DNA from 2 places in the Bacillus sp. FSL R5-0422 genome. Region 2 is predicted to be linked to the other one. Evidence: a T-box and tRNA genes for the amino acid it is inferred to sense, from the RefSeq annotation. Region 2 holds a T-box; the other holds one or more tRNA genes.

Region 1 (10,241 bases), 700 kb from region 2:
AGCATGCTAATGCATTCACAGAACTAAACGATCCAATCGATCAAAGAGAACGATTCGAAGCTCAATTAAAAGAACGTGAAGAAGGAAATGACGAAGCGCATCTAATGGATGACGATTTTGTTGAAGCATTAGAATATGGTATGCCTCCAACAGGCGGACTAGGAATCGGTATCGACCGGTTAATCATGCTATTAACAAATTCTCCATCAATCAGAGATGTACTGCTTTTCCCGCAAATGAGAAACCGCTAATACACCAATTAAAGCGCCATTTTAACTATGGCGCTTTTTATTTTTCATGAAATGAAACTTTTTTTAAAAAAACTATTGCAAGGAAAGAATCAAGATGGTATATTATTATTCGTTGCCGCAAAACAGCAACGAGGTTAAAAAAGAAATTGAAAAAACTTCTTGACTTTAACCGATACGAAATGTTAAGATATTAAAGTCGCTTACGAGCGATAACGAAAATGATCTTTGAAAACTAAACAAGACAAAACGTACCTGTTAATTCGAGTTTTTATAAAAAATCCTATGATGTTTCATAGGTAGTCAGTCAAACGCTGACGAAAAACAAAACTTCGGTTTTGTACTTTTTCGGAGAGTTTGATCCTGGCTCAGGACGAACGCTGGCGGCGTGCCTAATACATGCAAGTCGAGCGAACAGAAGGGAGCTTGCTCCCGGATGTTAGCGGCGGACGGGTGAGTAACACGTGGGTAACCTGCCTGTAAGACTGGGATAACTCCGGGAAACCGGAGCTAATACCGGATAGTTCATTGAACCGCATGGTTCAATGATGAAAGACGGTTTCGGCTGTCACTTACAGATGGACCCGCGGCGCATTAGCTAGTTGGTGGGGTAATGGCTCACCAAGGCGACGATGCGTAGCCGACCTGAGAGGGTGATCGGCCACACTGGGACTGAGACACGGCCCAGACTCCTACGGGAGGCAGCAGTAGGGAATCTTCCGCAATGGACGAAAGTCTGACGGAGCAACGCCGCGTGAGTGATGAAGGTTTTCGGATCGTAAAGCTCTGTTGTTAGGGAAGAACAAGTGCGAGAGTAACTGCTCGCACCTTGACGGTACCTAACCAGAAAGCCACGGCTAACTACGTGCCAGCAGCCGCGGTAATACGTAGGTGGCAAGCGTTGTCCGGAATTATTGGGCGTAAAGGGCTCGCAGGCGGTTTCTTAAGTCTGATGTGAAAGCCCCCGGCTCAACCGGGGAGGGTCATTGGAAACTGGGAAACTTGAGTGCAGAAGAGGAGAGTGGAATTCCACGTGTAGCGGTGAAATGCGTAGAGATGTGGAGGAACACCAGTGGCGAAGGCGACTCTCTGGTCTGTAACTGACGCTGAGGAGCGAAAGCGTGGGGAGCGAACAGGATTAGATACCCTGGTAGTCCACGCCGTAAACGATGAGTGCTAAGTGTTAGGGGGTTTCCGCCCCTTAGTGCTGCAGCTAACGCATTAAGCACTCCGCCTGGGGAGTACGGTCGCAAGACTGAAACTCAAAGGAATTGACGGGGGCCCGCACAAGCGGTGGAGCATGTGGTTTAATTCGAAGCAACGCGAAGAACCTTACCAGGTCTTGACATCCTCTGACAACCCTAGAGATAGGGCTTTCCCTTCGGGGACAGAGTGACAGGTGGTGCATGGTTGTCGTCAGCTCGTGTCGTGAGATGTTGGGTTAAGTCCCGCAACGAGCGCAACCCTTGATCTTAGTTGCCAGCATTTAGTTGGGCACTCTAAGGTGACTGCCGGTGACAAACCGGAGGAAGGTGGGGATGACGTCAAATCATCATGCCCCTTATGACCTGGGCTACACACGTGCTACAATGGACAGAACAAAGGGCTGCGAGACCGCAAGGTTTAGCCAATCCCATAAATCTGTTCTCAGTTCGGATCGCAGTCTGCAACTCGACTGCGTGAAGCTGGAATCGCTAGTAATCGCGGATCAGCATGCCGCGGTGAATACGTTCCCGGGCCTTGTACACACCGCCCGTCACACCACGAGAGTTTGTAACACCCGAAGTCGGTGAGGTAACCTTTATGGAGCCAGCCGCCGAAGGTGGGACAGATGATTGGGGTGAAGTCGTAACAAGGTAGCCGTATCGGAAGGTGCGGCTGGATCACCTCCTTTCTAAGGATATATGGAGCAGCGTGCGTTTTCGTCTTGTTTAGTTTTGAAGGATCATTCCTTCAAAACATGTCTCTAGCGAGACAGGATTGTTCTTTGAAAACTAGATAACAATAAGTAATACATTCACATTGAATGCAATGCAAAGTTCATCACACATAGTGATTCTTTCTAAAGTAAGAAATGGTTAAGTTAGAAAGGGCGCACGGTGGATGCCTTGGCACTAGGAGCCGATGAAGGACGGGACGAACACCGATATGCTTCGGGGAGCTGTAAGCAAGCTTTGATCCGGAGATTTCCGAATGGGGAAACCCACTGCTCGTAATGGAGTAGTATCCATACTTGAATACATAGAGTATGAGAAGGCATACCCGGGGAACTGAAACATCTAAGTACCCGGAGGAAGAGAAAGCAAATGCGATTCCCTGAGTAGCGGCGAGCGAAACGGGAACAGCCCAAACCAAGAGGCTTGCCTCTTGGGGTTGTAGGACACTCTATACGGAGTTACAAAGGAACGATATAAGCGAAGAGGTCTGGAAAGGCCCGCCAAAGAAGGTAACAGCCCTGTAACTGAAATGTTGTTCTCTCCAGAGTGGATCCTGAGTACGGCGGAACACGTGAAATTCCGTCGGAATCCGGGAGGACCATCTCCCAAGGCTAAATACTCCCTAGTGACCGATAGTGAACCAGTACCGTGAGGGAAAGGTGAAAAGCACCCCGGAAGGGGAGTGAAATAGATCCTGAAACCGTGTGCCTACAAGTAGTCAGAGCCCGTTAAAGGGTGATGGCGTGCCTTTTGTAGAATGAACCGGCGAGTTACGATCCCGTGCAAGGTTAAGCAGAAGATGCGGAGCCGCAGCGAAAGCGAGTCTGAATAGGGCGCATGAGTACGTGGTCGTAGACCCGAAACCAGGTGATCTACCCATGTCCAGGGTGAAGTTCAGGTAACACTGAATGGAGGCCCGAACCCACGCACGTTGAAAAGTGCGGGGATGAGGTGTGGGTAGGGGTGAAATGCCAATCGAACCTGGAGATAGCTGGTTCTCTCCGAAATAGCTTTAGGGCTAGCCTCAAGGTAAGAGTCTCGGAGGTAGAGCACTGATTGGACTAGGGGCCCCTACCGGGTTACCGAATTCAGTCAAACTCCGAATGCCGATGACTTATCCTTGGGAGTCAGACTGCGAGTGATAAGATCCGTAGTCGAAAGGGAAACAGCCCAGACCGCCAGCTAAGGTCCCAAAGTATACGTTAAGTGGAAAAGGATGTGGAGTTGCTTAGACAACCAGGATGTTGGCTTAGAAGCAGCCACCATTTAAAGAGTGCGTAATAGCTCACTGGTCGAGTGACTCTGCGCCGAAAATGTACCGGGGCTAAACGTATCACCGAAGCTGCGGACTGTTCTAACGAACAGTGGTAGGAGAGCGTTCTAAGTGCTGTGAAGTCAGACCGGAAGGACTGGTGGAGCGCTTAGAAGTGAGAATGCCGGTATGAGTAGCGAAAGACGGGTGAGAATCCCGTCCACCGAATGCCTAAGGTTTCCTGAGGAAGGCTCGTCCGCTCAGGGTTAGTCGGGACCTAAGCCGAGGCCGAAAGGCGTAGGCGATGGACAACAGGTTGATATTCCTGTACCACCTCCTCACCATTTGAGCAATGGGGGGACGCAGGAGGATAGGGTAAGCGCGGTATTGGATATCCGCGTCCAAGCAGTTAGGCTGGGAAATAGGCAAATCCGTTTCCCGTGAAGGCTGAGCTGTGATGGCGAGCGAAATTTAGTAGCGAAGTTCCTGATTCCACACTGCCAAGAAAAGCCTCTAGCGAGGTGAGAGGTGCCCGTACCGCAAACCGACACAGGTAGGCGAGGAGAGAATCCTAAGGTGATCGAGAGAACTCTCGTTAAGGAACTCGGCAAAATGACCCCGTAACTTCGGGAGAAGGGGTGCTTCTTAGGGTGTTAAAGCCCCGAGAAGCCGCAGTGAATAGGCCCAGGCGACTGTTTAGCAAAAACACAGGTCTCTGCGAAGCCGTAAGGCGAAGTATAGGGGCTGACGCCTGCCCGGTGCTGGAAGGTTAAGAGGAGCGCTTAGCGTAAGCGAAGGTGCGAATTGAAGCCCCAGTAAACGGCGGCCGTAACTATAACGGTCCTAAGGTAGCGAAATTCCTTGTCGGGTAAGTTCCGACCCGCACGAAAGGCGCAACGATCTGGGCACTGTCTCAACGAGAGACTCGGTGAAATTATAGTACCTGTGAAGATGCAGGTTACCCGCGACAGGACGGAAAGACCCCGTGGAGCTTTACTGCAGCCTGATATTGAATGTTGGTACAGCTTGTACAGGATAGGTAGGAGCCTTGGAAACCGGAGCGCTAGCTTCGGTGGAGGCATCGGTGGGATACTACCCTGGCTGTATTGACCTTCTAACCCGCTGCCCTTATCGGGCAGGGAGACAGTGTCAGGTGGGCAGTTTGACTGGGGCGGTCGCCTCCTAAAATGTAACGGAGGCGCCCAAAGGTTCCCTCAGAATGGTTGGAAATCATTCGCAGAGTGTAAAGGCACAAGGGAGCTTGACTGCGAGACCTACAAGTCGAGCAGGGACGAAAGTCGGGCTTAGTGATCCGGTGGTTCCGCATGGAAGGGCCATCGCTCAACGGATAAAAGCTACCCCGGGGATAACAGGCTTATCTCCCCCAAGAGTCCACATCGACGGGGAGGTTTGGCACCTCGATGTCGGCTCATCGCATCCTGGGGCTGTAGTCGGTCCCAAGGGTTGGGCTGTTCGCCCATTAAAGCGGTACGCGAGCTGGGTTCAGAACGTCGTGAGACAGTTCGGTCCCTATCCGTCGCGGGCGCAGGAAATTTGAGAGGAGCTGTCCTTAGTACGAGAGGACCGGGATGGACGCACCGCTGGTGTACCAGTTGTTCTGCCAAGGGCATCGCTGGGTAGCTATGTGCGGACGGGATAAGTGCTGAAAGCATCTAAGCATGAAGCCCCCCTCAAGATGAGATTTCCCATTCCGCAAGGAAGTAAGATCCCTGAAAGATGATCAGGTTGATAGGTCTGAGGTGGAAGCGTGGTGACACGTGGAGCTGACAGATACTAATAGATCGAGGACTTAACCTATATTCTATTGTGAAGTTTGAACATTGTTATCTAGTTTTGAGAGAACATTCTCTCCATCAGGTTTGGTGGCGATAGCGAAGAGGTCACACCCGTTCCCATACCGAACACGGAAGTTAAGCTCTTCAGCGCCGATGGTAGTTGGGGGTCTCCCCCTGTGAGAGTAGGACGCCGCCAAGCTTGTATAAGGATCAGTTCCATTTGGAACTGATCTTTTTTGTGTTTTTGAAAAAATCACTTCTATATTAATGGCTGTGTAAAATGAGAAGTGATGATGTAGTAAGACTCATTGATCAGCTAACCCTTCCGTTCGTCTCACTTACATGTGCTTTAAATGAACAACGCAGTTGTTGTTTGGGTGGATCATTCAATTGTGTTTAGGATGAAGATATAGAAAGCAGCCAATAAAATTTTCTTTGTCAGTCAGATAAAGAGGACTGTTTAGAGTTACACTAGATAACCGAGTATCGCCAAAGAGCATAGAGCACCTCCAGTTAATTTTTACGCCCGCTCTAAGCAAGAACAAGAAAGAATCAACAACTAACTTGTTACCCCAGTAACACTTTAATATGAAGATCGTAACTAACAGCATCATTTACGTATGTTTTTACATAAAAATGATTTCTCAGAAAAATAAAATAACAAAAGAATCCCTTTTTTAGATGATTTGTATGAGAAGATATATTGAATAAAACACGCGTATAAAAAACATGAATTGGGTCATTTCACACCAATAAAGCTTTATTAGAGCGCTTTTTAACAAAAAACATAAAAAAATGCAAAAAAGACTTTTAAAATGATGAAACAAGTGGTAAAATTCTTTAGGTGCCTTAACGAAAAGATGAAAAAAACAACATTAAAATAAATTCAAAAATTATTTTAAAAAAGTCTTTACAAACAATATCTTATCGTTATATAATACTATTTGTCGGATCGAGAGACATTCGAAATGACAACACAATATGGAGGATTAGCTCAGCTGGGAGAGCATCTGCCTTACAAGCAGAGGGTCGGCGGTTCGAGCCCGTCATCCTCCACCATATTTATTCTTACATAATGTTAGGATAGATAAAGCCGGTGTAGCTCAACTGGTAGAGCAACTGACTTGTAATCAGTAGGTTGGGGGTTCAAGTCCTCTTGCCGGCACCAGTTTCATATGGTAAGATAGACAAGTCGCTTTTAAAGCGAGCCATTAGCTCAGTTGGTAGAGCATCTGACTTTTAATCAGAGGGTCGAAGGTTCGAGTCCTTCATGGCTCACCATGTTTCATGCGGGTGTGGCGGAATTGGCAGACGCGCTAGACTTAGGATCTAGTGTCTTTATGACGTGGGGGTTCAAGTCCCTTCACCCGCATTGCCAAATAAAATAAAGAAATCCTGTAATGCGGAAGTAGTTCAGTGGTAGAACACCACCTTGCCAAGGTGGGGGTCGCGGGTTCGAATCCCGTCTTCCGCTTATACCATCCACGCCGGGGTGGTGGAATTGGCAGACACACAGGACTTAAAATCCTGCGGTAGGTGACTACCGTGCCGGTTCAAGTCCGGCCCTCGGCATTATAAATAAGCGCCCGTAGCTCAATTGGATAGAGCGTTTGACTACGGATCAAAAGGTTAGGGGTTCGACTCCTCTCGGGCGCGCCATTAAGATCGGGAAGTAGCTCAGCTTGGTAGAGCACTTGGTTTGGGACCAAGGGGTCGCAGGTTCGAATCCTGTCTTCCCGACCATCTTTTATGGGGCCTTAGCTCAGCTGGGAGAGCGCCTGCCTTGCACGCAGGAGGTCAGCGGTTCGATCCCGCTAGGCTCCACCAATATGATCTTTGAAAACTAAACAAGACAAAACGTACCTGTTAATTCGAGTTTTTATAAAAAAATCCTATGATGTTTCATAGGTAGTCAGTCAAACGCTGACGAAAAACAAAACTTCGGTTTTGTACTTTTTCGGAGAGTTTGATCCTGGCTCAGGACGAACGCTGGCGGCGTGCCTAATACATGCAAGTCGAGCGAACAGAAGGGAGCTTGCTCCCGGATGTTAGCGGCGGACGGGTGAGTAACACGTGGGTAACCTGCCTGTAAGACTGGGATAACTCCGGGAAACCGGAGCTAATACCGGATAGTTCATTGAACCGCATGGTTCAATGATGAAAGACGGTTTCGGCTGTCACTTACAGATGGACCCGCGGCGCATTAGCTAGTTGGTGGGGTAATGGCTCACCAAGGCGACGATGCGTAGCCGACCTGAGAGGGTGATCGGCCACACTGGGACTGAGACACGGCCCAGACTCCTACGGGAGGCAGCAGTAGGGAATCTTCCGCAATGGACGAAAGTCTGACGGAGCAACGCCGCGTGAGTGATGAAGGTTTTCGGATCGTAAAGCTCTGTTGTTAGGGAAGAACAAGTGCGAGAGTAACTGCTCGCACCTTGACGGTACCTAACCAGAAAGCCACGGCTAACTACGTGCCAGCAGCCGCGGTAATACGTAGGTGGCAAGCGTTGTCCGGAATTATTGGGCGTAAAGGGCTCGCAGGCGGTTTCTTAAGTCTGATGTGAAAGCCCCCGGCTCAACCGGGGAGGGTCATTGGAAACTGGGAAACTTGAGTGCAGAAGAGGAGAGTGGAATTCCACGTGTAGCGGTGAAATGCGTAGAGATGTGGAGGAACACCAGTGGCGAAGGCGACTCTCTGGTCTGTAACTGACGCTGAGGAGCGAAAGCGTGGGGAGCGAACAGGATTAGATACCCTGGTAGTCCACGCCGTAAACGATGAGTGCTAAGTGTTAGGGGGTTTCCGCCCCTTAGTGCTGCAGCTAACGCATTAAGCACTCCGCCTGGGGAGTACGGTCGCAAGACTGAAACTCAAAGGAATTGACGGGGGCCCGCACAAGCGGTGGAGCATGTGGTTTAATTCGAAGCAACGCGAAGAACCTTACCAGGTCTTGACATCCTCTGACAACCCTAGAGATAGGGCTTTCCCTTCGGGGACAGAGTGACAGGTGGTGCATGGTTGTCGTCAGCTCGTGTCGTGAGATGTTGGGTTAAGTCCCGCAACGAGCGCAACCCTTGATCTTAGTTGCCAGCATTTAGTTGGGCACTCTAAGGTGACTGCCGGTGACAAACCGGAGGAAGGTGGGGATGACGTCAAATCATCATGCCCCTTATGACCTGGGCTACACACGTGCTACAATGGACAGAACAAAGGGCTGCGAGACCGCAAGGTTTAGCCAATCCCATAAATCTGTTCTCAGTTCGGATCGCAGTCTGCAACTCGACTGCGTGAAGCTGGAATCGCTAGTAATCGCGGATCAGCATGCCGCGGTGAATACGTTCCCGGGCCTTGTACACACCGCCCGTCACACCACGAGAGTTTGTAACACCCGAAGTCGGTGAGGTAACCTTTATGGAGCCAGCCGCCGAAGGTGGGACAGATGATTGGGGTGAAGTCGTAACAAGGTAGCCGTATCGGAAGGTGCGGCTGGATCACCTCCTTTCTAAGGATATATGGAGCAGCGTGCGTTTTCGTCTTGTTTAGTTTTGAAGGATCATTCCTTCAAAACATGTCTCTAGCGAGACAGGATTGTTCTTTGAAAACTAGATAACAATAAGTAATACATTCACATTGAATGCAATGCAAAGTTCATCACACATAGTGATTCTTTCTAAAGTAAGAAATGGTTAAGTTAGAAAGGGCGCACGGTGGATGCCTTGGCACTAGGAGCCGATGAAGGACGGGACGAACACCGATATGCTTCGGGGAGCTGTAAGCAAGCTTTGATCCGGAGATTTCCGAATGGGGAAACCCACTGCTCGTAATGGAGTAGTATCCATACTTGAATACATAGAGTATGAGAAGGCATACCCGGGGAACTGAAACATCTAAGTACCCGGAGGAAGAGAAAGCAAATGCGATTCCCTGAGTAGCGGCGAGCGAAACGGGAACAGCCCAAACCAAGAGGCTTGCCTCTTGGGGTTGTAGGACACTCTATACGGAGTTACAAAGGAACGATATAAGCGAAGAGGTCTGGAAAGGCCCGCCAAAGAAGGTAACAGCCCTGTAACTGAAATGTTGTTCTCTCCAGAGTGGATCCTGAGTACGGCGGAACACGTGAAATTCCGTCGGAATCCGGGAGGACCATCTCCCAAGGCTAAATACTCCCTAGTGACCGATAGTGAACCAGTACCGTGAGGGAAAGGTGAAAAGCACCCCGGAAGGGGAGTGAAATAGATCCTGAAACCGTGTGCCTACAAGTAGTCAGAGCCCGTTAAAGGGTGATGGCGTGCCTTTTGTAGAATGAACCGGCGAGTTACGATCCCGTGCAAGGTTAAGCAGAAGATGCGGAGCCGCAGCGAAAGCGAGTCTGAATAGGGCGCATGAGTACGTGGTCGTAGACCCGAAACCAGGTGATCTACCCATGTCCAGGGTGAAGTTCAGGTAACACTGAATGGAGGCCCGAACCCACGCACGTTGAAAAGTGCGGGGATGAGGTGTGGGTAGGGGTGAAATGCCAATCGAACCTGGAGATAGCTGGTTCTCTCCGAAATAGCTTTAGGGCTAGCCTCAAGGTAAGAGTCTCGGAGGTAGAGCACTGATTGGACTAGGGGCCCCTACCGGGTTACCGAATTCAGTCAAACTCCGAATGCCGATGACTTATCCTTGGGAGTCAGACTGCGAGTGATAAGATCCGTAGTCGAAAGGGAAACAGCCCAGACCGCCAGCTAAGGTCCCAAAGTATACGTTAAGTGGAAAAGGATGTGGAGTTGCTTAGACAACCAGGATGTTGGCTTAGAAGCAGCCACCATTTAAAGAGTGCGTAATAGCTCACTGGTCGAGTGACTCTGCGCCGAAAATGTACCGGGGCTAAACGTATCACCGAAGCTGCGGACTGTTCTAACGAACAGTGGTAGGAGAGCGTTCTAAGTGCTGTGAAGTCAGACCGGAAGGACTGGTGGAGCGCTTAGAAGTGAGAATGCCGGTATGAGTAGCGAAAGACGGGTG
Region 2 (10,241 bases):
TGGAAGAAGAAAGGTGACAATAAAACCGACTATGATGATCGCTGATAATAATCCTAAAACCAATGACATCATGTTTGATTCCTTTGTAAAGCCTTTTAATTCACCTTCAGTCGACCGGTCAATTTTTCTAAAGCGATAAAGCATGCTTAAATTAATAAGGGCTAGAGTTACAAATAATAAGAAAAGTAAAAGTATAGGTTGTATGTTTAAGAATGGATTCGTTACATCTTGGAAACTAAATGACTGGAGAAACATCAGACCACTCAATACCACTCTCGAAATATTTTCTGACCTCTTTTCTTTCTCCCACTCTTCCCCCAATTTTTCTTTTTCATAAATGGCTATCTGCTCGAAAATAGGAATGAAAGACTTTGTTGAGCCTTTCTTAATAAAACCATAAATACTTAGAAAGAGCATGATAAATCCTAAACAAAGAAAGAAATGTGTAAATCGAATGTCAAACATTTGAAATAAGATAAAAAAAGCGACGATCATGATGCAGACTATTAAATTAGAGACAGCTATTTGTTTTGTCCTCATCTTTTTCAGTGCAGCTTGTTCCATGTCATAAACTCCTCTCCGTTTTCAATGTTTCTGTTGAACGCTCTAACTTTATTACGATTCCACCGAAAAAATGTTTCAATATTTTCCCTTTCTATTGTCAATTCGGCTTTTTTCGCAAATGAAAAGACGCCCATCATTTAATGAACGTCTTATTCTTCTTCATGAAATCAGCACATCATATTTGAGCAACTGTTCTATCTTTTATTTGTTGAGCCGCCATGTGTTGAAAGTCATCAATAGACAGCTGTTTTGAAGTCTTTTCTCCATGCTGTCTGATATTCAGTGTTTTTTCTTGCATTTCTGTATCGCCAATGACAGCGATATAAGGGATTTTTTGCATTTGTGCTTCTCTCATTTTATAGCCGAGCTTTTCATCCCGTTCATCGATTGTGACTCTGATGCCGATCTTTCTTAATTGCTGCTGCACCTCGAGGCAATGATCAAGGTGAATCTTTGAGACAGGAATGATTTGTACTTGCACTGGTGCCAGCCATAACGGGAAGACGCCAGCGAAATGCTCAATGAGAATGCCAAGGAAACGATCAAGAGAACCAAAAATGGCACTGTGAATCACAACTGGCCGTACCTTTTCATTCTTTTCATTGATATATGTTAAATCAAATTTCTCAGGCATTTGAAAATCTAGCTGGATTGTGGCGCACTGATGGCTACGCTGCAAAGCATCTTTAATATGAAAATCGATCTTCGGGCCATAAAATGCCCCATCTCCTTCATTTACCTGATAATCGACCTTTAGCCGATCAAGCACATTCTTTAGTGCTGACTCAGAAATATCCCAAATGGCATCATCCCCTAACGCCTTTTCTGGACGAGTGGATAGTTCCACAGAGTACTCAAACCCAAATGTCCGATACATATGATCAACTAATTGGAAAATCTGTTTGATTTCAACTTCAATTTGATCTTCTCTCAAAAAAATATGGGCATCATCTTGGCAAAATGTTCTGACCCTGAACAATCCATTTAATGCGCCGCTAAATTCATGACGATGCACCTGACCAAACTCAGCCATTCTGATCGGAAGGTCTCTGTATGAATATAAGCTGTTTTTAAACATGAGCATATGTCCTGGACAGTTCATCGGTTTTAAAGCAAAGCTTGTATGATCAACTTCTGAGAAATACATATTTTCATGATAATGATCCCAGTGACCTGACTTTTCCCATAGCTCTTGGTTCATCATAAACGGTGTGCTCACTTCTTCATATTGTGCTTTACTTCGAACTTCTCTTGAAAAGGCCATTAATTCATTTCTCACAATCTGACCTTTTGGTAAATAAAACGGCATACCTGGCGCTTCTTCTGAAAACATGAACAGAGATAATTGTTTCCCTAATTTTCGGTGATCACGTTTGCTTGCTTCTTCCATGAAATGAAGATACTCGGCTAGTTGTTTTGGATGTTGAAACGCGACACCATACACTCGCTGCAATACATCTTTCTGACTATCACCCCGCCAATAAGCCCCTGCAACACGTGTTAGCTTAAATGACTTTACGAATCCAGTAGAAGGTAGATGAGGCCCGCGGCATAAATCGATAAATTCACCTTGCTGATACACTGTGATGGCTTCTTCCGATGGGAGACGTTTTAAAATATCCAGCTTATATGGATCATGCTCAAACATCGATTCAGCTTCTTTGTAGGAAATCTCCTTTCTTTGGATATGATGATTCTCGTTGATGATGTTTTCCATTTCTTTTTCAATAGCAGCCAAATCCTCTACACTTAATGTTTGATTCAGCTTCATGTCATAGTAAAATCCATTTTCAATAACAGGCCCGATTCCAAGTGTGACATTGCTATATAACCTTTTCACAGCTTGGGCTAATACGTGTGCAGATGTATGGCGCAGTACTTCAAGCCCTTCTTTTGAATCGAGTGTGACAATAGACAGCCGAGTATCGCTTTCCAGCTGATGACTGACATCGACCATTTGTTCATTGATCTTTCCTGCCACTGCTTTCTTCCTTAAGCTTGGGCTAATATAGGAGGCAACATCTGCGACAGTCGTACCTGCAGAGAACTCCTTTATCTTTCCATCTGGAAATTGAATCTTCACCATTTTTTCTCTCATGACTGACACACCTTTCTTTTTTTTAAAATAAAAAAACACACCCATCCCGTGTAAAGGGACGAATGTGTAATCCGTGGTTCCACCCAAATTCCCATAATGCATACTCGCTTTATGGCTCTGGTGCCGTAACGTGGCATTGACGGTATTGGATACTTCAATTTTCCCCAATACAGCTCAAAGGTGGTAAGACAACTTTTCTGCGTTAGGAAGATTTCAGCGTGACTTCCCTCTCTGGTAACCGATAAAAGCTGCTCATGTCCTTTTCAAAGCAATGATCATAGTTGAGTGTACAAAAAAACACACCCATCCCTCATAAAGGGACGAATGTGTGATCCGTGGTTCCACCCAAATTCCCATAACGCGTATTCGCTTTATGGCTCTGGTGCCGTAACGTGGCGTAGACGATATTGGATACTATGATTTCCCCAATACAGCTCAAAGGTGGTAAGACATTTTTCTGCGCTAGGAAGATTTCAGCGTAACTTCCCTCTCTGATAACCAGTAAAAATGACTCATGTCCTTTTCTTCGCTTTTAATTTCTCCATATCTTACATGAAGGTGATGGATCATGTAAAGCTTTATTTTTTGCAGAGTAATTGCAATTCATTCTTTAAATGTAATATTGCGCGTATTCACTTGGGCTGTATTCAATTTGAAACGCAGGAGATAAGGCTCGTTTCACTTCTTCAGTGATACGCTCTCCTTCTTGATTGAATTTCTTTTCCATGTCTGCGCCATTTGGCAGCAATTCATCTGTCTCTTCGTCAAACCAGCGGCCATACCGTATATTCCAATTCCAGATCTTCGAGAAAAGGGTATCGCTTACTGGTACATCATCTCTTTCTAAATGACATTGACAATGCCCACAATGAAAAGGTTCACCACCGTAATCTCCTTCAATTTTCACAAAAGGATGCTTCTCAAATTCTCGACAGCACACCCATTTTTTGAAGCGCTGACCGAAGCCTGTCAGTTTAATTGAGTAATAACGCATGGAAGTGCGTCTTCCTATCATGTCAAAAATGCCTTGATCAATTAATGTCTTCAGTCGATACTCAATAAAATCATCACCGATATACTGTTCTAAATGACCAATCACTTCTCCTATTAAGCGTGGCGTGACGATGTACTCGTCTTCTGGCGCGGACTGATGAAGCCGCTTAGCCATTTTCACTAAATAAGCATCAAATTCATCTTCTGGTACGCTGATCGCTTGTCCTTTTTTCCATATCCGCAGCGTATGATTTTCTTTAGCAAATGAAAGCCATTCGTTTTGTAATATTTCTCTTTCTTCTGTTGACACTGTGTGAATATGCTCTTTACTTCTGTACAAAACCTTCAATTTTTCTGATGTGATTTCCCCGGAATGTCGAATATCCATTCTTCTTGTATTAGTATTGAACAGCTGATCAAATGCAGTCGTTGTATTGATTACAGACAATTCTATGCTTTTCTCTTTTAATAAATAGACGGCATATCGTAAGCCAATTTGCTCATGTGCATTACTGCCTGTCCAGATGAGAATACGACTGCCAGCTTTTATTTCTTTTATTTGCTGAAGCATTCTCTGCTGATCGTTAACCATGTCATCAAAATAGCCATATTCATTTGACATCACATGACGAAGCCATTCTATACGCTTCTCCTGTCCTTCATGTTTATGCAAATGGAGAAGGGGTCCAATCGAATAAATGTCATTAAAAGCGATGATCTCATTTAATTGGCCTCGCCCCATTTCGCGTAAGGCTTGTTTTAAACTACCGGCAGCCGCTGCCCCAAATACGATATGTATCATCATCCGTCTCCCTTTATCTTACAGTTTATTTCATCTTCACCTATGCAGGGTTCTTGCGTCAATTCTATTGAGTCAATTTCATTCAAAAGTATGACAATGAGAGGTTAAGATATATAGAATGCAGAATGAAAGAGACTTTATCCCATGAAATGGGCAATCTGTTTACTAAGCTGGCTTTGAGGCTTTCTCTTCGATTGATAGAAATTCCCCTTCTATTAGTTCAATTTCTTATTCACAAATTCCCCTTCACAATCGTTCTCTTGGCTTTCTTCACAATTCTGCTAGTTGCTTTTGTGTCAGAATCCTTTGACCACTGGTCGCACAGGTTTGTTACCCAATTTGGTTTTGTTTTACTTGCGTCATTAAGCCAGTTTCCTACAGAATCTTGAACATATGTGGATGAATCGGATTTGAGTAAATTTAGAATAGGCAGTGCTCTCTCTGGCTCCTGTTTTAATAACTCAATATGCTTTGTCCATACCCCTCTCGGACGGATTGCCTCTACAGAGAACCGGCGAAGATTTTCATCCTCGCTTTTTGCCCATTCTGTTAAATGCTCTATACTTTGATCAAGCTGAAGACTGAAACTTTCTCTCACTGACATCCACGCAATTTCTCGAACACCAAAATGATGATCAGCTGCAAATGGCTGTATGTACGCAAGTTTCTCTTCCAGTGTAGATAAACTCTGTTTGTTCATATAAGCAGCCCAGCAGCGCACGCTATCAGATACATGGTGAGAAAATGCCTGCAGCACTTCCGCTTGTTTTTCTTCATTCTCTTCATGTAGCACGTCATCTAACAATTGACCAATGAGCCGAATGGCTTTCATTCCTGATTCAGCTTTTTGTTTAGTAATCTCAGCTGATACATCGTCTAAACGATGCTCTAAACCAATGGACGGCAAAACATGCTGTATTAGCGTCATATGATTGACAGCCAGCCATTCAGTTAAATTCACACTTTCGATCTCTCCCTGATTCAAAAGGATCAAGACCTCATAAGGGATATCAGACCCCTTTCGAGCGCCTTTTCGATTGATGATTTCCTCACTTATTGGCATGCTGTATTCTCTCCTTGTCTAGCGGATTGGATATTGACTCCTATTGTAGCAAATAACCAACTTCACTGGTGCATTCTTCAAATCAAAAAGGAACTACCCGGAATAAGTAGTTCCTTCCATACAGCTTTGAAATCCAGTTAACTTCCTTGCCCGATCACCTTCAAACTCTTACGCTGAGAAAATCGGTCAAACGCTACCATTAGAATGGTCATGAGTAAAGCAAGGAAAACCGTGCCAGCACTGATCCAGCTTAGGTTTAATATAGAAGTTTCACTTAGCACAAACCCTCCTACACCAGAACCTAAGGCAAATCCGAATTGAATAAATGATGTATTGACACTTAATGCGATATCAGGAGATTTTGGTACAAGTGTGACAAGATATAGCTGCTGTGCTGGTGATGTGCTCCATGTAGCGATCATCCATATCATGATGACAGCTACCATGACCACGAGATTCCCTGTGACAAATGATAGCAGCATGAGCATGATGATTTGCAAAATGATTCCTGAGAAAATCGTAAATATTGGGCCTTTTTTATCTGCCGTCATCCCTCCAAGGCTGGAGCCCAAAAAGCTGCATATTCCTGCTAGTAACAAAATGCCACTAATTTCTGTGATGCTCAGGTTTGCTGATGCTTGCAAGAAGGGTGTTAGATAGGTAAACAACGTGGAATACCCACCTACATAAAATAGCGTCACTGCCACAGCCAGTAATATTCGCTTATCTTTTAAAATTGATAACTGCATACGAAGCGTCACCGGTTCTTGTTCTTTCATAGAGGGAATCCGCCTATACACAACAATCAGCGGAATAAGCGTGATCAATCCAATGGCCGCGAATAATGCTTTCCATCCGATCATACTGCTTAAAAATGTCCCAATTGGAACGCCTAAAACCAAGGAGCTGCTTAATCCCATTAAAATGATACCAATAGCTGTTCCTCTTTTTTCACGTTCTACAAGACGAGTCGCAACAGCCATTGCCACTACAATAGCCGTCCCCCCGCTAATTCCTTGTAAAACCCTTGTCATCATCACCATTTCAAATGAATGACTGACACTTGTGATGACATTACTTAAAATAAAAATTATCAGCATCCATGACAGTATTTTTTTGCGATCTATATTGATGGTCAGTGCAATGACAATCGGTGCACCGATTGCCGCTGAGAGCGCTAAAGATGTGACCAATAATCCAGCGGCAGACGTCGTGACATGTAAATCATCTGCAACCATTTGGATAATGCCTGTAATGATATATTCGATTGTTCCAATTAAAAAAGCTGCTAATGCAAGTAAATAAACAACGGTTTTATTCTTCATTGTGACGTTTCTCCTTTGTGCAATGATTACGATTTGATTTCATCTATAATCGGAATTTGAATTTCAATGAGTCTGCCTTCTTCAGTTTCAGACAATGGATAATAAATCTCCCGGCCCGGCTGATCTTCTTTCACGCGGTATCCGTTCTTTTCGATCCATGTCGCTAGGTCAATACAAGCTGTTTGGGCAGATGGAGAATGTGAATGAAATAATAGTGTCGCCATGGTTTCTTCAGCAGGTAACGTTCGTATCGTGATTCCTTGAGGAAGATTGCCTTTTAACGCTTTGATGGAATACCCGACCTCAAATTCAAACTCACTTTCCTTTTCGAATGATTCCCTCCATAGCACCACTTGTGGTCCCGAAATCGATTCTTGTTGTTGTTTAAGTAATAAATGATGAAACGTCTGAAAAAATGAGGGAATCTCATCAACCGTTCCGTTAGATTGAAAAGACAAGATACGTTTGCTTTCAACCGATTTGATGATGACTTCCTGTTCTTTTTCAACACATCCCTCTCTTTTGATGAGGTGCATCCGCTCCTTAATACGCGCCAATTTCTGTTGTTCTTTCTCGATCAATTGCTGAATTTCACTTTCTTTCAGCAGAAACATGCCCTGAATCTGCTCTACTGAGATATCTTCACGAAGAAGCTGCGCCATTTGCTTCAACGTAAAGCCCAATTCCTTGTACAGAAAAATTCGGTTAACCTCAAGCAGCTGTTCAGCAGAGTAATAACGGTAGCCCGAATCTTGATCAATCTGCTTAGGCTTTAATAAATCAATTTGGTCATAATACCTTAAGGTTTTAACAGGCACTTTACTTAACATTGAAAAATCGCCGATCTTAAACATCCTGCATCTCCTCCGTTTTGTTGATCTGATCAAAGTATAAACCTTTCAGTTAAGGGGAAGGTCAACATGAAGTTGAATAAATTTTTCAAAAGCGCAAAAAAACCTAGATTTCTCTAACATCTAGGTTTTGCTCATTATTCTAAAATTTTTCTAATAAGCCCATCTCTTCAACAATTTTTAAATCATTCATAAACCGTTGCAAACTTACTTTGTTCTCTTTTTTCTGTAAATCCGAAGAATAACCTAAGCATAGATTAAACATACAATCTAACCTTTCTCCGACTCCACTATAAAAATAATTCGTCAATATTCCATTATTTTCACTTGCAAGAACTACAACTGTAGCCATCTCTAATACATATTCTATATCTTCTTTAGAAATCGTTCGATCTTTTTTCTTAGCACTGATGAATTCATGACTATGAATAGAGCGAATCCTACCTTCAAGTAAATTGAGTATAGACTTCTTATAAATGACATACACCCTTTGAATATGATGTTTATCAGGACAATAGGAATCTTGTAAAATGAAGTTTATACGTTCATCATCTTTTTCCATTTTTATTGCATCAAGATCATTTAATAAAATATGATCAATTTCTTCTATTTTCATAGGATGAAAAGTATTGGCTGCATCTGTTTTACTTTTCATTTGTTGAATCCAAACAATCCAATCTTTCTAGGCACTTGACAATAGCTCCGCTTTTAAAGGAATTGAGGATGGCACCCTCACTAAATCGTTCGGCTCTCACAACCTCCATCATCAGAGCAAGCACACACTGCGCATTTAAGTTTGAAATGTCCACATTCTCCATAACGTTCATTCCCGATTCAATCCCATTTTCTTTCAGGATTTCTCTGTAGCGGATAAGCTCCATCTCTTCGTGTTGTTCTGCAAAGGTGTAAATATCTGCAATCAAGTGACGAACCGTTTCGGAATAATTCACAAAGGGCATCTGAATCGGATGTTCAGCTGTACCATCATTTTCTCGATCGATGACCCATTCTCCAATAGGATCTTCCTGAAGCACCGGTATGTATTTTGTTAGAATATCGAACTGGCTCATTCTCATTCTCCTCTATTCCATTGATATGGTTCACTTTGTTTCTCGCGATTTCATCAAATATTTTACTAGTGAAATGATTTAGCCACGCTGGTCTACCTCAAACTTTTTATGTTCCCCATACTCTCATCTGCTTTATGACCAATGCGACTGTTTCACTCGGATGGCTAAGAGGAAAATGATGACCATATGGAACAAAATCAACCTGACCAAGATGTGATGGGGCTGAATAGCCTTTGTCATCCTTCCCCCAAATGATATGAAGATGATCCTTTGTGACCTCATTGAAATCATCTTGATTGATTTTCTGTAGTAAGCTGTTAAGCTGAACCGTCGTATTTAATATTCTAGGAGACGTAAAACTATTTCTGACTTTTTCAATATAATGTGCAGGGATGCTCTCCGTATTTTCAAATAAACCATTCCTTAAGACATAACGCCCTATCATATTAGTCGAAGCCCATTTCAATGTCCATTTGTTTATAAATTGAGGAACATTTCGTGATGCAGCATGTTTCTTCTCAACAGGCGGCTGAAGTAAAGTGATTGAATATTTCTTATTAATGTACCCTTTTGCCAATGCTTCCAGAAGAATATACGCACCGAATGAATGGCCGATTAGATGTGCACCATTCGTCGCTTTCTCCAATACCTTTTTCAAGGCTTTCAAATACATATCTAGTAGATGTTTCTCTCGTTTAAAAGGAGAACGTCCCAAACCCGGAAGATCCAAGATCCATACAGGCTGTCCCGTTTTTTCATGAAGCTCTTGTGCTAAAGGGAATAAATCCTCTCCATCGCTCAATAAACCATGTAGTAAAATAAATGGTTTACCTTCTCCTTGTAATTGATAAAGAGTCGAGTTATCACATAGTGTTCGTTTAAATAAATGATCATCCTTACCGTTTGGATTCATCATTCGATAATCCAGATCAGCTACTACAGCAGGGAAAAATTTCATGACACTCGTCTTCTGAAACCAATCTTGTCCCATTATTTTTTTCGCTGAACCATTTGAAAATGTTCGTTTTGTCATAAAGTTCAGTCCATCAGAAGGAATGTTTGTGATTTTACTTACGCCACTATTCATTATAGCTTTCATCAGTGGCATTGGGACAAACATTTTTGGTGCCCTCATATTCATACTTTCTGACATCACACTCAATAATTCGCCAATATTCTGATCGCGCTGCTTGTCTTCAACAAGCGTATATGTTTGAATAGCCGGTTGCTCCAATTTGAAAACCTGCACAATAAACTTCGCAAACTCATCGTTTGAAATAAGTGGCAACCTATAGTCCTTACCACCAGGAACCACCGGCATGAGCCCTCTTCGCATACTCTTCACAAGCAAACCTACTCCTGCTATTTGCTCTGTACTCCCCGTTTGACTACTACCGACGACAGTTGGCGGATTAATGACAGAAAGCGTATAACCTACTGCTGATGCCTGTTGACGAATATACAGATCTGCTAAA

Evidence for each region. A T-box is a leader RNA that pairs with one kind of tRNA and senses whether it is charged. The one in region 2 lies ahead of thrS (threonine--tRNA ligase), so its partner is inferred to be a tRNA-Thr.
Region 1: it has a tRNA-Thr gene. The T-box ahead of thrS (threonine--tRNA ligase) is inferred to sense a tRNA for this amino acid. The anticodon was not compared.

What each region holds. Positions count from the first base shown of each region.
Region 1 is NZ_CP152014.1:92,422-102,662, forward strand. Features, by position in the region: gene lysS (lysine--tRNA ligase) at 1-251, shown strand, start outside; rRNA gene MKX52_RS00495 (16S ribosomal RNA) at 594-2,142, shown strand; rRNA gene MKX52_RS00500 (23S ribosomal RNA) at 2,325-5,255, shown strand; rRNA gene rrf (5S ribosomal RNA) at 5,317-5,432, shown strand; tRNA gene MKX52_RS00510 (tRNA-Val) at 6,217-6,292, shown strand; tRNA gene MKX52_RS00515 (tRNA-Thr) at 6,326-6,401, shown strand; tRNA gene MKX52_RS00520 (tRNA-Lys) at 6,439-6,514, shown strand; tRNA gene MKX52_RS00525 (tRNA-Leu) at 6,523-6,605, shown strand; tRNA gene MKX52_RS00530 (tRNA-Gly) at 6,636-6,707, shown strand; tRNA gene MKX52_RS00535 (tRNA-Leu) at 6,720-6,805, shown strand; tRNA gene MKX52_RS00540 (tRNA-Arg) at 6,816-6,892, shown strand; tRNA gene MKX52_RS00545 (tRNA-Pro) at 6,900-6,976, shown strand; tRNA gene MKX52_RS00550 (tRNA-Ala) at 6,985-7,060, shown strand; rRNA gene MKX52_RS00555 (16S ribosomal RNA) at 7,188-8,736, shown strand; rRNA gene MKX52_RS00560 (23S ribosomal RNA) at 8,919-10,241, shown strand, end outside.
Region 2 is NZ_CP152014.1:794,236-804,476, reverse strand. Features, by position in the region: gene MKX52_RS03875 (hypothetical protein) at 1-564, opposite strand, end outside; gene thrS (threonine--tRNA ligase) at 740-2,662, opposite strand; T-box leader at 2,714-2,938, opposite strand; T-box leader at 2,976-3,198, opposite strand; gene MKX52_RS03865 (DUF1835 domain-containing protein) at 3,273-4,457, opposite strand; gene MKX52_RS03860 (DNA alkylation repair protein) at 4,690-5,520, opposite strand; gene MKX52_RS03855 (MFS transporter) at 5,658-6,845, opposite strand; gene MKX52_RS03850 (MerR family transcriptional regulator) at 6,872-7,699, opposite strand; gene MKX52_RS03845 (hypothetical protein) at 7,839-8,351, opposite strand; gene MKX52_RS03840 (DUF6508 domain-containing protein) at 8,341-8,766, opposite strand; gene MKX52_RS03835 (alpha/beta fold hydrolase) at 8,873-10,241, opposite strand, start outside.